Linked DNA regions of Botrimarina mediterranea. The protein of the gene in region 1 binds, or shares a complex with, the protein of each later gene. Links are inferred from orthologs where the notes say so. Each region holds a gene or a part of one and is shown on either strand. Other genes may lie near its edges.

Region 1 (7,350 bases):
CAATCCTGTTGATTGTCAGGCACGCCGCGGATGAAGGCCACGAGCGCCGCGCCGTAGTCGTCCCACAGCTCGTCAGTCGAACGCTTCTCGGCGTATCTCGGGAACTCGACGGTGATGATCGGCTTGCCGAGCGTCTCGCCTACATACGAGCCCATCGAGCCGGGGCGGCCGCCGAGTTTCTTCACGGGCAGCCGGCCGTCGATGGCGTCGGACATCGCCTGGGCGAGCGCCTCGCCGGGGCCGTCGTAGTCGATGCAGTCGATCGGCTGGTGCAGGCTCACCACCCGCGACGGGTTGTAGGTCCGCAGGGCCCGCATCAACGCCCGCGACTCGGGCTCCGACAGCGGCGCGTCGCCGTGCGTGGTGTGCTCGGTCCGGTTGTCGGCGGGGAAGTTGCGGTTGAGGTCAACGCCGTGGACGTTGAACCGCTCCCGCTTGGCGTAGCCGTCGGGGTTCGCCACGGGGACGATGACGATCCGCTTGCCACCCCACTCTTTTGGGTGCCCCTTCATCCAGGCCTCCAGACGCTCCACAAGGGGCGTGCCGGCGGGTTCGGTCCCATGGATGCTGGCGACGATTAGAAGCGTTTCTGGGGCATCCTCGGGCCCGTGGACACGTGCTGTGAGCGGCCGCCCCTCAACGCTCTGGCCGAGGGTGACCTCTTCGCTCCGTGAGGGCGCCGTCAGGGCGGACGCAACGCAGACCAGGAGAGAGACCGCGGTCTGGCGACGCTTCATGGTGTTGCTCATAGAAACCACGCTACTCCGATCGTCGCCCGCATCCCATTACCAGATTCGCGCAGAAGACACCGGATTCATTTAGACATCTTACTGGTGGTGCTGGAAGTCGTTTTGATTTCCTGTGTGCGCAGTTCCGAATCAGTCGCTGGACTTGGTATTTGCTCTAAGTATTTGTGATCGTTTGGCTTAGCACTCGTCAGACGCGTTGCTGGCATGCGATGAGCTTGGAGAGGGGAGCAGCCACGCCGGACCAGAAGGCCTGGCGAATCCGTTCGGTTCCCTCCCGCTCTCACTCCTGCCTTGGAGCCTTCGATGTCCCGCCTCGCCGTGCTGACCGCCGCCCTCGCCATTGTCATCGCCCCCCAGGTCGCCCTGGCCGGAGGCCACTGCGGATGGAAACCAGCTCCCCAGCCCCACCCCTATCCGCAGCCGCACCCTTACCCCCAGCCCGGCCCAGGCTGGGAGCAACCCGCTCCGACCTACACCCAGCCAATCTCTTATCCCAGCTACAAGCCGGCGCCGACCGTGATCGGCAATCCCGGTTACCAGCCGATCGCCGGGCCGCGGGCCTACTACTTCGGCATGAGCCTCCAAATCGCCAACACGGCTTATGGCCGAGGCTTGCAAGTAGCCAGCGTCACACCGGGCAGCCCGGCGGCTCAGGCGGGCTTGGAAACCGGCGATGTGCTGCTGCGGGCCGGCGGCGTCGATTTGCAGAACGCTTACAGCAACGAGCACGGCGTCCAGCTCTTGCAATCGGCCGTTGGCTTCGGCGGCGCCTCGCCGACGACGGCGCAGACATTCGTCGCCCCACCGGCGCAGCTGGTGCAACTGACGGTGGTGAACGTCCGTAGCGGGCGGGTTGTCGCCGTCAGCGTTCGGCCGATCTCGTCGGGGTCTCCCGCCCCGACCGTCGCGGCCCCGGTCGCCAGCAGCGTGACGGCCCCGGCCCATTCCTTCTGAGCCCGAGCCATCGAGCCGACCGCCCCAGGACCCCTGGGGCGGTCTTTTTTTTAATCCGAGGCGCGCGCCAACTCCACGCCCGTCGTTGTAACCCTTAGCGGCGATGGGACGGACTTTCCCAACGCCGCCATCCCTCTGACGGAGTCACAACCATGACCGGTCGCATCCTAAGCATCGTCGCCCTCGTCGGTTGCCTAGCCACACTGGTCCTCGTCGCAACGCTGGCGGGCGGCGGTGAAATGGCCCCGCGTCAGGACGCCGCCGTTTCGATTTCGGAGCCCGTTGTGGCGCCGAGGAGCCGTCCCGTGCCGATCCCGAAGTCTCGGGTCATCTACCGCATCGTCCGTCAACAGAGCGATGCGAATCGCGTCACGCTCGCCAGCTGCGAGCGCTGAGCTTGAGTTTCGGTCAGCGGCGCGTAAGAGAGGGCGAGCCGTAAGCGTAGGCGCCCGGAGTTGAGCTGCCGAGAGAATCCACCGTGACGCAACTCCGGGCGCTGACGCTTACGGCTCGCCTTTGAACGTCAACCCGCTGTCGCCGGCGTGCGGAACACAAAGTAGACCGCCCCGACGATGCACAACGCGGCCCATAGGTGGTCCCACCGCAGCGACGCCTTCATGTAGAAGACGGCGAACGGCACGAACACCGACAGCGCGATCACCTCTTGCAGCAGTTTGAGTTGCCCCAGGTCGAGCCTGGTGTAGCCGATGCGGTTCGCCGGCACCTGCAGCAGGTACTCGAAGAATGCAATCGCCCAACTCGCAATCGCCGCAACAACCCAAGGCTTGCCGCTGAGGTCCTTGAGGTGAGCGTACCAAGCGAAGGTCATGAAGACGTTCGACAGCGTCAGCAGCAAGATCGTCGTCGGGATCGCGGGCATATCTGGTCGAATGGAATCGCAGATTCTGTGGGAGGGGTCTCCAGACCCCCGATGACGCGCCCCATGCCGTATTCGGAATGGATGCCGTCATCGGGGGTCTGCAGACCCCTCTCACAGGAATCCATTCACATGCAAGTCGCTAGTCGCATCAGTTAAAATAATCCGGCTCCGCCCCCGGCTTCCATTTGATGTTGCAGCCGATCGAGGGCAGCTGCTTGTCGCTGGGCTTCTCGCCGGCGAGCACCGCGTCGCACGCGGCGCGGAGGTCTTCGCCCGTGGGCGCCACGCCGCTGTCAGGACGGCTGCTGTCGAACTGCCCGCGGTAGACCAGCTTGTGGTCCGCGTCGAACAAGAAGAAGTCGGGCGTGCATGCCGCGCGGTACGCCTTCGCCACGTCCTGCGTCGCGTCGTAGAGGTAAGGGAACGTGTAGCCCCGAGCCTCGGCCTCGAGGGCCATCTTGTCAGGCGAGTCGGCCGGGTAGTTGTCCACGTCGTTGGAACTGATCCCGACCATCGCCAAGCCTTTCTCCTGGTACTCCACCCCGAAGGCGGCGAGGGCCTCGGCCAGGTGAATCACGAAGGGGCAGTGGTTGCACATGAACACCACCAACAGGCCCTTCGAATCGGAGAAGTCGCCGGGCTTGACGGTTTTGCCGTCCACGTCCGGCAACGCGAAGTCCGGGGCCGGCGTGCCGAGGGGGAGCATCGTGCTGGGCGTACGAACCATCGTGAGGTCTCCTGCGTCTTAAGGGGCATGCGTTCGCCGCGTTCGTCCCTGCTACGGCTCGGGCGCGACGCCTCTCCCGAGTAGACCGCGGCCGGGCCGCTCGGGCAACGCTCCCACCCCGCGGCCTTCGGGCGCAGCGTTGACACCTGGGCAGATCGCCCTAAAATCACGCGGCGCAGACGTTTAGGTCGAAACCCCCGCGGCCCACGGTGGCCGCTGACTTACAATCCAATATCGCAAGCCGAGAGATGGTTGTTCCAAGCAAGGGACGCCTTCGCTCAACCCCCAGCAGAGGTCCCCATGGGCGTTCTTGAAATCACCGACGGCAACTTCGAACAAGAAGTCCTGATGAGCGAAGTCCCGGTGCTGCTCGACTTCTGGGCCCCGTGGTGCGGCCCGTGCCGCCAGATCGCCCCGCTGATCGAAGAGCTTGCTGGCGAGAACTCGGGCAGCGCGAAGGTCGCGAAGCTCAACGTCGACGACGCTCCCGGCGCCGCCCAGACGTACGGCGTCAGCAGCATCCCCACGCTGATGGTCTTCAAGGGCGGCGAGGTGGTCGACCGCTTCGTCGGCATCCAAGCCAAGAACCGCCTGCAAGAAGCGATCAACTCCGCCAAGGACTGAAGCGGGCATCTGACAACTGAAACAACGCCGAGGGCGACGGACAATTGGTCCGTCGCCTTCGTTTTTTTTGGAATGACCAATGACCAAGCCCCAATGACCAATGAGGTAATCAGGGGTCAGAAGTCAGTAATCAGGACGACTTGCATCTGGAGCTGGTCCCTGACCGCTGATCTCCGCATTGGTCATTGGGGCTTGGTCATTGGACATTCGCTTGCTCTCCGCGTCTCTGCGCGAGGCCTCAAGTCCCCCTCGTCGCGGGCCGATACGAACGATGGAAGACTGTACCGGTTGTACGGCCTTTGCCAGCTAGCATTACCAGCTACCGAAGACGCCCGCGATGAGCGATCCCAAGCACGCCCGCATCGACTCGGCCCACACCGGGCGCCCCGCCGCGAGCCGGGCGCCGCTCTCGGAGTCGGTGGTCCGGCTCGAAGCCGCGCCGGCGCTGACGACGGCCGCGCCGTCGCTCGCCTCGGCCCCGGCGGCCGAGGGGCACGCCGGGCAGCTCGCCCAGTGGCTCCAGTCGCGCAGCCGCGAGCTGCAGGCCCGCGCCGCGCAGCTCGACGCCCAAGAGGCCGATTTCGAAGCCCGGGTCGCCGCCGCCCGCAATGACCTCGAAGCCGATCGCGCCGCGCTCGAAGCCCGCGAGGCGACGCTCCAACGACCGACCGCCGACCCGAAGCTGCTCGCCCAACTCGAGGCGCGCGAGAAGGAACTCGACACCCGCGAAGCGAACCTCGACCACGAGGTGTCTTCGCTCGCCCGCGCGAAAGCCGGCTTCGCCGAGAAGCTGGACAGCCTCGACCGGCAGCGCAAGGAGATCGACGGCCGCTCGAAGGAGTTCGACGCCATCGCCACGCAGTTGGCCGACAAGGATCGTGAGAACCAGCGGAACGCCGCCGAGCTTGAGTTACGCCGCGCCGAGCTGAGCCAGCTCGAAGAGGCCCGCAAAGAGGCCGAGCAATCGCTCAATGAACGTGAGCACCGCCTCGCCCTTCGGCACAAAGAGATCGAAACCGCGGTCAAGCGTTTCGAGCGGCTCGACGCCACCGAACGCCGCGTCGCCGAGCTCGAAGAGCAACTCGCCGCCGCCGCCGAGCGCGACGCCAACCTGGCGATCGCCGAACGCCTGCTCGCCGACGAGCGCGCGGCGCTCGCCCGGCGATTAGCCGACGTCGAGAAGCGCGAGGCCGAGATCCGCCTCCGCAGCGACCGCGACCGCACCGCGATCGGCGCCGACCGCGACGCCTGGCGCGTCGAGGCGAAGGCCTCGGCCGAACGCGTCGAACGCCGCGAGGTCGAGCTCGACCGCCGCGCCGAGTCGCTCCGCCGTTTGCAGACCGAGCTCGAGAACACGCAACGTGAAGTGCTCGAGATGCGGCTCGCTACGGAAGAAACCTGGGCGCAGCTGACGGGCGTCCTCGCGCCGGCGACGCTCACCCGCTCGATCGCCCGCGTCCGCGCGCAGCTCGCCGACCACTACGGCCACACGCTTGAGCACATCGCCAATGAGCGGGGCGCCCTTCGCGACGCTGCCAAGCAGCTCGACGCCGAGTTCAAGCGGCTGGAGCAACAGCGGCTGGCGCTCACCGAGTGGGCCAACCGCCGCCACGAAGAGTTCGGCGACGCCGCCGACCGGCTCGAAGGCCGCGAGCATGAACTCGACCGCCAGCAGCGCGAGTTCGAGAAGCTCGAAGCCCGCTGGGCCGCCGAGCGCCAAGAGTACCGCGACCAGGTCCGCAACCTACTAGCGGAGATCCGCGGGCCGGAGCTCAAAATCCACCGCGCGGCCTAGGCGTTCTTGCTTTCGTCATCTTGCCGTCGAGTCTCACGCAGAGACGCAGAGACGCAGAGACGCGGAGGTGCCGATGTAAGCCTCACGCAAAGGCGCGAAGACGCAAAGAAGAAGAGTTAAAAACCTTTGCGTCTTCGCGCCTTTGCGTGAGACATTGCCCTCACCATCTTTCTTACTCTGCGTCTCCGCGTCTCTGCGCGAGACTTTCCGCTGTAGTTCCGCATTTTGTTGCGATTTGTTGCGTGAATTGTTGCCAAGATGACCGCGCCTCTGGCGAAGTGCCTGCATGGTTTCGCTTTTCAGCGGGTCTCTCAAGCAGGAGTTTTAAGATGATGTCGGCCAGTCTTCGGCAGTCTGTGATGTTGGGCTTGGCGAGCCTTGTGATGCTCACGCCGGCTTGGGCGCAGGAGGCGGCTACTACCGGCGGAGACGCGGGCGACCTCAACGGCAAGGCGCAGCAGACGCTACAGAGCGCTCAGGACACCGCCACGGCGGCGGCCGCCGCGATCGACCAGAACGCCCAGGCGCAAGAGATCGCCGGCGGCGTCCTCGCGCCGATCTACCAGCTGGCCGAGGCCTTCTCGTTCCCCGCGTTCCACTGGGTCGCGTTCTGCATCATGACGGTCGGCGTCGTCAGCTTCGCGCTGCAACTGACGCTCGGCAAGCTCGTGGTGCTCACGCGAGGAGGCTTTAGCCTCAGCGAAATCCTTTCGGACGCGGTCGGCCTCATCGTCAGCCTCGTGGGCCTCGTGCTCACAACGCAAGCGGCGACGCAGAACTCGACGTTCACGCAGAGCTCGTTCTCGGTCCTGTCGTCGGCAGGCGTCGGCGTGGTGCTCGGGTTGATCTTCTATCTGTGGGGCCAGCGGATCGAGCTGCAGGCGACGAAGGGCCGCCGCGTTGAGCGAGTTGAAGAGCGCGCGGCTGAGGTCCGCACCTAATCGCCAATATCGAATCGTCTGTGGGAGGCGTCTCCAGACGCCGATTACGTGCACCATCCCGTTTCGGAATGGATACCGTAAACGGCGTCTGGAGACGCCTCCTACAATTTTGTTTTTATCCCCCTCCCTCTTTTAGGGAGGGGTTAGGGGAGGGGGATAAAGCGCGGGCGGCTTTGAAAGCCGCGACGCAGCGCGTCACGTCCTCCGCGGTCGTCACCCACGACGACACGCTGATGCGGATCGCGGGGCGGCCTTCCCAGGTCGTCCCGCCGCACCAGCAGACGCCGGAGGATTGCACGGCGGCGAGCGTGGCCGTCGTTGTTGAGTCGTCATCGCAGGCGACGAGGACTTGGTTGAACACCACGTCGTTGAGGACGCGGAAGCCTGCGGCGGTGAGCTCTTCGCCAAACTGCACGGCCCGCTCATGCAAACCCCCGACGAGGTCGTCCATGCCTTGGCGACCGAGGTAACGCATCGTCGCCCACAGCTCGACGACGCGCGAGCGGCGGCTCATCTCGGGGGTGTACGCCATGCCGTTGCGATGCTCGTTGGTGGGCAAATAGGCGCCGGCGAACTTCATCGCTTCGGCCAGCGCCTCACGGTCGCGGCACAGCACGACGCCGTTGTCGTACGGCGTGTTGAGCGTCTTGTGGGCGTCGGCGGAGAGCGAGTGGGCGTGC
Region 2 (5,229 bases), 710 kb from region 1 along the record:
GTGGTCGGCAGCGGCGACCTCTCCGATGGCGCCGGCGGCACGCTAACGGGCGTCGCCCGCGATTCGCTGGGCAACGCGATCCTCGACAACTGGCTAACCTACGACTCGGCCGGCTTCGACTACCTCGGCCTCCCGACCGGCGCGGTGGGCGTGCTGAACTCCGTGCCCGAGCCGACCAGCGCATTGCTGACCCTTGTCGGCCTCGCCGCAATAGCGGCGCTTCGTCGCAGCTAAACCTTTTGCATCTCCTGTGGGAGGCGTCTCCAGACGCCGATTACGGCATCCATTCCGATTAGACATGGTGCGCGTAATCGGCGTCTGGAGACGCCTCCCACAGTTCCTTTTTTCGATCGCTCATATTAAAGCCAGGAGGGCCCGATGCGTTGGTACAGCGCTTGGTTGGAAACGGAGTTCACCGTGCATCACTCTCCCGGCGTCGCGCGGGCGTGGCTGCGGATGGAGCCTACGGGGGATTGGTACCTCGTCACCGACCCTGGCGGCTACGACCTGCCCGAACGCGACGGGCCGTTCGTCGTCACGCATGTCGCCCGTGGCCCCGAGCACGACGAGGACCCGCAGCTCTTGCCGCACCGTGCGGCGCTCGCCGCATGGCTGCGCGACCGGACGACGTGCCGCATCCCGACGGACAGCCGTCTCTAAACGGATGAAGTAAAGAGAGCTCACCACGACGGACACGACGAGCACGACGGCCTGCCACTAGGCGTCACGTTGTCTCGGCAATTAGGCCGTCGTGTTCTTCGTGTCCGTCGTGGTTCAGTCCTTTGGCACATTGCGGACTTTTCGTCTCCGAGCACAGTTGACCGGAGTCCGCTGTCGATCTAATATTTCGTTAGTTGGCGAAACGTAAAATCCACCGGCGATCATGAGAGACCTCCTCGCTGTCACCAAAGCCCTCTCGGACGAGAACCGCGTCCGCGCGCTGGGGCTATTGCGCGACCGCGAACTGTGTCTCTGCCAGATAGTCGAGGTCCTGGCGTTGGCGTCATCGACCGTGTCGAAGCACATGTCGGTGCTCCACCAGGCGCGGCTCGTCGAGTCGCGTAAGGAAGGCCGCTGGGCTCATTTTCGGCTCGCGGAAGAGGATTCGCCCGTTGAAGCCCGGCAGGCGCTGGAATTGGTGCTCGCAAGCCTTGCCCGCGACAAGCAAGCCAAAGCCGACCAGCAGACCCTCAAGGTCGTCCTCAAAATGCCCCCCGAAGAACTCTGCCGCCAACAGGCGAACTGCAAATGCTAAAGGTGCTCTTTCTCTGCACGGGCAACTCGTGTCGTAGCCAGATGGCCGAGGGCTGGGCCCACCATCTGAAGTCAGACACCCTGGAGGCCTACTCGGCCGGCGTCGCCACGCACGGCATGAATCCGCACGCCATCGCCGTCATGGCCGAGGCCGGCGTCGATATCACGCCGCAGCACAGCAAGCACGTCGATGAACTAGCGGACGTCGAGTTCGACTACGTCGTCACCGTCTGCGACAACGCGGCCGAGTCGTGCCCGATCTTCCGCGGCGCCGCAAAAGTGGTGCATCGCCCGTTCGACGACCCGCCGCGCTTGGCGCGCGAAGCGGCGAGCGAAGTGGAGGCTCTTGGGCATTACCGGCGTGTCCGTGACGAGTTACGTGACTACGTCGCGACGCTGCCGCAATCACTGCAAGGTTGATCGCTGACAGGCGCCAACGCGCCTTAGGAGATTCAGATGGACCAGAGCACGGCCACGATCGGCTTCTTCGAGAAGAATCTGACCTACTGGGTCGCCCTCTGCATGGCGGCGGGGACGCTGATCGGGAAGTACCTCCCGGCAATCCCCGAGTTTCTCGGGCGATTCGAGTACGAAAAGGTCTCGATCCCGATCGCGGTGCTGATCTGGCTGATGATCTTCCCAATGATGATGAAGGTCGATTTCGCCAGCATTCGATATGTCGGCGCGAACCCGAAGGGGCTCTACGTGACGTGGGTGGTCAATTGGTTGATCAAACCTTTCACGATGTTCGCGATCGCCGCTTTTTTCTTCTTTGTCGTCTTCAAGTCATTGATTCCGCACGACCTCGCCAAGGACTACCTCGCCGGCGCCATCCTACTCGGAGCGGCGCCCTGCACAGCGATGGTCTTTGTCTGGAGCCATCTCACACGCGGCAATGCGGCATACACGGTAGTGCAGGTCGCCACCAACGACTTGATCATCTTGGTCGCGTTCACCCCGATCGTTGCGCTGCTGCTCGGGGTGAGCGGGGTGGCAATCCCGTGGGGCACGCTGCTGCTGTCGGTGCTGCTCTTCGTCGTGATTCCGCTCGTTGCCGGGATCGCAACGCGCGCCGCTGTCATCAAGCGACACGGCCTTGACTACTTCAACCACACGTTCCTGGCCCGCTTCAATAACGTGACCATCGTCGGCTTGCTGCTGACGCTCGTACTGATCTTCTCTTTCCAGGGACACGTCATCCTCGACAACCCGCTGCACATTGCGCTGATCGCGGTCCCGCTGGTGATTCAGACGGTGCTGATTTTCTTCATCGCTTACTTGACCTGCCAGAAGATGCGGTGCCCCCACAACATCGCGGCGCCGGCGGGGATGATTGGCGCTTCGAATTTCTTTGAACTGGCGGTCGCGGTCGCCATCACGCTTTTCGGCCCCTCGTCGCCCGTCGTGTTGGCGACGGTGGTGGGCGTCTTGGTGGAAGTCCCGGTGATGCTGGCGTTAGTGGCCTTCGCCAATCGTACTGAGGGATGGTTCTCCGCGTCGCCCGAACACGTTTAACACCGAGCGATATTTCCCACGGCTCAGATCAAACGGCAACGCAATCCAACAACTACCTCCGGAGCCCAAGCATGAGCGCCTCGAACGAAGTCATCGACCAAGTCCGCACACAGTATTCTGCCGTCGCGACGCGGGGGCTCTCGAGCGACCACGCCGGCGTGAAGGCCGTCGCGGAAGCCTTCGGTTACTCGGCTGAGGAACTCGCCTCAATCCCCGCCGAGGCGAACATGGGCCTCTCGTGCGGCAACCCCACCGCGACCGCTCGGCTGCGTGCCGGCGAAGTCGTCGTCGATCTCGGCTGCGGCGGCGGGCTCGACGTACTGCTGGCGGCGCCGAAGGTTGGTCCGACCGGTAAGGCGATCGGCATCGACATGAGTCAGGAAATGATCGACCTGGCCCGCCGCAACGCCGCCAAGAGCCGGGTCGAGAACGTCGAGTTCCATCTCTCGACGATCGACAAGCTGCCGCTCGAAGAGGCAACGGTCGATTGCGTCATCAGCAACTGCGTCATCAACCTCGCCCCCGACAAGGGCGCCGTGCTGCGGGAGGTCTTTCGGGTGCTCAAGCCGGGCGGCCGCGTCGCGGTGAGCGACATCGCCTTGAAGCAAATGCTTCCCGAAGAGGTCGCCGCCAATCTGTCGGCGTATGTCGGCTGCATAGCGGGCGCGATCCTCATCGACGAGTACCGCCAGACGCTCCGCGACGCGGGCTTTGAAGCGGTCGAGGTTCTCGACACGGGCGCCGACCTCAACGCCTACGCCAAAGCCGAAAACGCGGCCTGCTGCGTCCCCGCGCCGGCGGAGGATGGCCTCCCGGTGGTGGAGCTCGGCGGCTGCTGTGGCTCAACGCCGCCCGTCGCGACTTCCGAGATCCATAGCCAGCTCGTCGATCTTTTGACCCGCTACAACGTCAACGCGTTCGCCGCGAGCGTCCGCATCTTCGCGGTAAAGCCGGCTTAGAACTCGGGAGGGAACTCCGGCTTCGTTTGGGCGACCAAAGTTCTATCGCAACAACTTCCCCCCCTTAGCAGCCTGTTGAACAACCGGCTGCTTGATCGAAGGATACGATCATCAAAAACAGCGGCTTTGAAAAAGCCGCTGTTTTGCGAGCCGCGACGAGCTTTGCTCCGAGCTTGGCGAGGTTGAAATACGCCACGATGGCGTATTTCAACAGGCTGTTAGACGCCGCACCCACAGCCCGTCTCCCATACTCGCCCATCGGCGGCCATCACCGGCAGGTGCTGGTGCGCCGGTGGCGTGGGCTTCGTGTTGTCGTAACCGCCGAACTTCGCGACAGGCGACCAGTCGGGACTTACCGGCGGCGTTGCGGGGGCAAGCGACGCATACTCGCTTGCGCCGTATACCACACGGCCGCCGACGATCGTTAGTAAACTCTCAATCGCGCGGATTTCGTCCTCTGCGACGGTGAAGTAATCGCCGCTCAGCACCGCCATGTCGGCGTACGAACCCGGCGTGAGGCGACCCTTGCGGTCGTCCTCGCCGCTGAACCACGCGCTGCCGTGGGTGTAAAGCCGCAAGGCCTCTTCGCGTGTTAGCCGGTCGGCCTCGGCGTGGAGCACCGTGCCGCCGACGGTTTTGGACGTCACCATCCACCACAGACAGGTCCAGGGGTGATAACTCGCCACGCGCGTCCCATCGGTGCCGGCGCCGACCGGGAGCCCCATCTCGAGCATCCGCCTCAGCGGTGGGCGGCGTTTTGCCGATTCGATCCCGTAGCGGCGGATGTAGTACTCGCCCTGGTACGCCATGCGGTGCTGGATCGCGACGCCGCCGCCGAGCGCTTGGATACGGTCGAGATTGCGCTCGCTGACGGTCTCGGCGTGGTCGATGAACCAGCGCAGTTTGTCGATCGGCGCGTCGCGATGCACGCGCTCGAAGATGTCGAGGAAGCGGCCGATCGATTCGTCGTACGTCGCATGAATGCGCCATGGCCAGCGCGCTTCAGCCAGCGTCCGGACGACGGCTTCGAGCTCTGCTTCCATCACCGGCCGTAGGTCGGGGCGCGGTTGCAGGAAATTCTCGAAGTCCGCGGCGCTCCAAACGAGGTTCTCTCCGGCGCCATTCACTCGCAGCAGATCGTCGCCGTCGCCGGGGTGGGTCATGCCGAGCCAACGGCGATAGTCGGCGAGCTCGGCGCCCGACTTTTGCGCGAACAGGCTATACGCGATCCGCACGGTCAGATGCCCCTCGTCGGCCAGACGTTTCACGACGGCGTAGTCGTCTGGGTAATTCTGACCACCCCCACCGGCGTCCGACACGCTCGTCACGCCGAAGCGATTGAGTTCGCGCAAGTAATGTCGGGTCGAGTTGAGCTGGTCATCCGGTGATAGCGTCGGTGCGTTCGCAATTGTCGAGTACAGGATCAACGCGCTGGGCTCGGCGATCAGCAGGCCTGTTGGATTGCCCCGGCCATCGCGGGCAATGAGTCCGCCGGGGGGAT

What was found. The genes of interacting proteins can lie anywhere in the genome.
Region 2: the proteins of trxA (region 1) and Spa11_RS08165 are in contact, whole or in part, in an NMR structure (PDB 2IPA), measured with the Bacillus subtilis proteins. The link is inferred for Botrimarina mediterranea from one-to-one orthologs.

What each region holds. Positions count from the first base shown.
Region 1 is NZ_CP036349.1:1,315,737-1,323,086, forward strand. Bases 2,461-5,272 are described here. They hold trxA (thioredoxin), read left to right. Parts: upstream 2,461-3,610; coding sequence 3,611-3,934; downstream 3,935-5,272. Other genes in these bases: Spa11_RS05270 (DMT family protein), read right to left, coding at 2,461-2,583; Spa11_RS05275 (thioredoxin family protein), read right to left, coding at 2,732-3,310; Spa11_RS05285 (coiled-coil domain-containing protein), read left to right, coding at 4,272-5,272. Also shown: Spa11_RS05255 (DUF2817 domain-containing protein), read right to left, coding at 1-737; Spa11_RS05260 (PDZ domain-containing protein), read left to right, coding at 1,053-1,703; Spa11_RS05265 (hypothetical protein), read left to right, coding at 1,856-2,098; more of Spa11_RS05270, read right to left, coding at 2,227-2,460; more of Spa11_RS05285, read left to right, coding at 5,273-5,729; Spa11_RS05290 (hypothetical protein), read left to right, coding at 6,059-6,670; Spa11_RS05295 (pyridoxal phosphate-dependent decarboxylase family protein), read right to left, coding at 6,786-7,350. UniProt on the Bacillus subtilis protein: Participates in various redox reactions through the reversible oxidation of its active center dithiol to a disulfide and catalyzes dithiol-disulfide exchange reactions.
Region 2 is NZ_CP036349.1:2,030,415-2,035,643, reverse strand. What follows is about bases 1-2,961. They hold Spa11_RS08165 (arsenate reductase ArsC), read left to right. Parts: upstream 1-1,248; coding sequence 1,249-1,674; downstream 1,675-2,961. Other genes in these bases: arsM (arsenite methyltransferase), read left to right, coding at 2,841-2,961; arsB (ACR3 family arsenite efflux transporter), read left to right, coding at 1,711-2,769; Spa11_RS08170 (ArsR/SmtB family transcription factor), read left to right, coding at 884-1,255; Spa11_RS08175 (hypothetical protein), read left to right, coding at 379-660; Spa11_RS08180 (PEP-CTERM sorting domain-containing protein), read left to right, coding at 1-234. Outside these bases: more of arsM, read left to right, coding at 2,962-3,728; Spa11_RS22865 (hypothetical protein), read right to left, coding at 3,793-3,939; Spa11_RS08150 (amidohydrolase), read right to left, coding at 3,947-5,229. UniProt on the Bacillus subtilis protein: Catalyzes the reduction of arsenate [As(V)] to arsenite [As(III)]. In vitro, can dephosphorylate para-nitrophenyl phosphate (pNPP).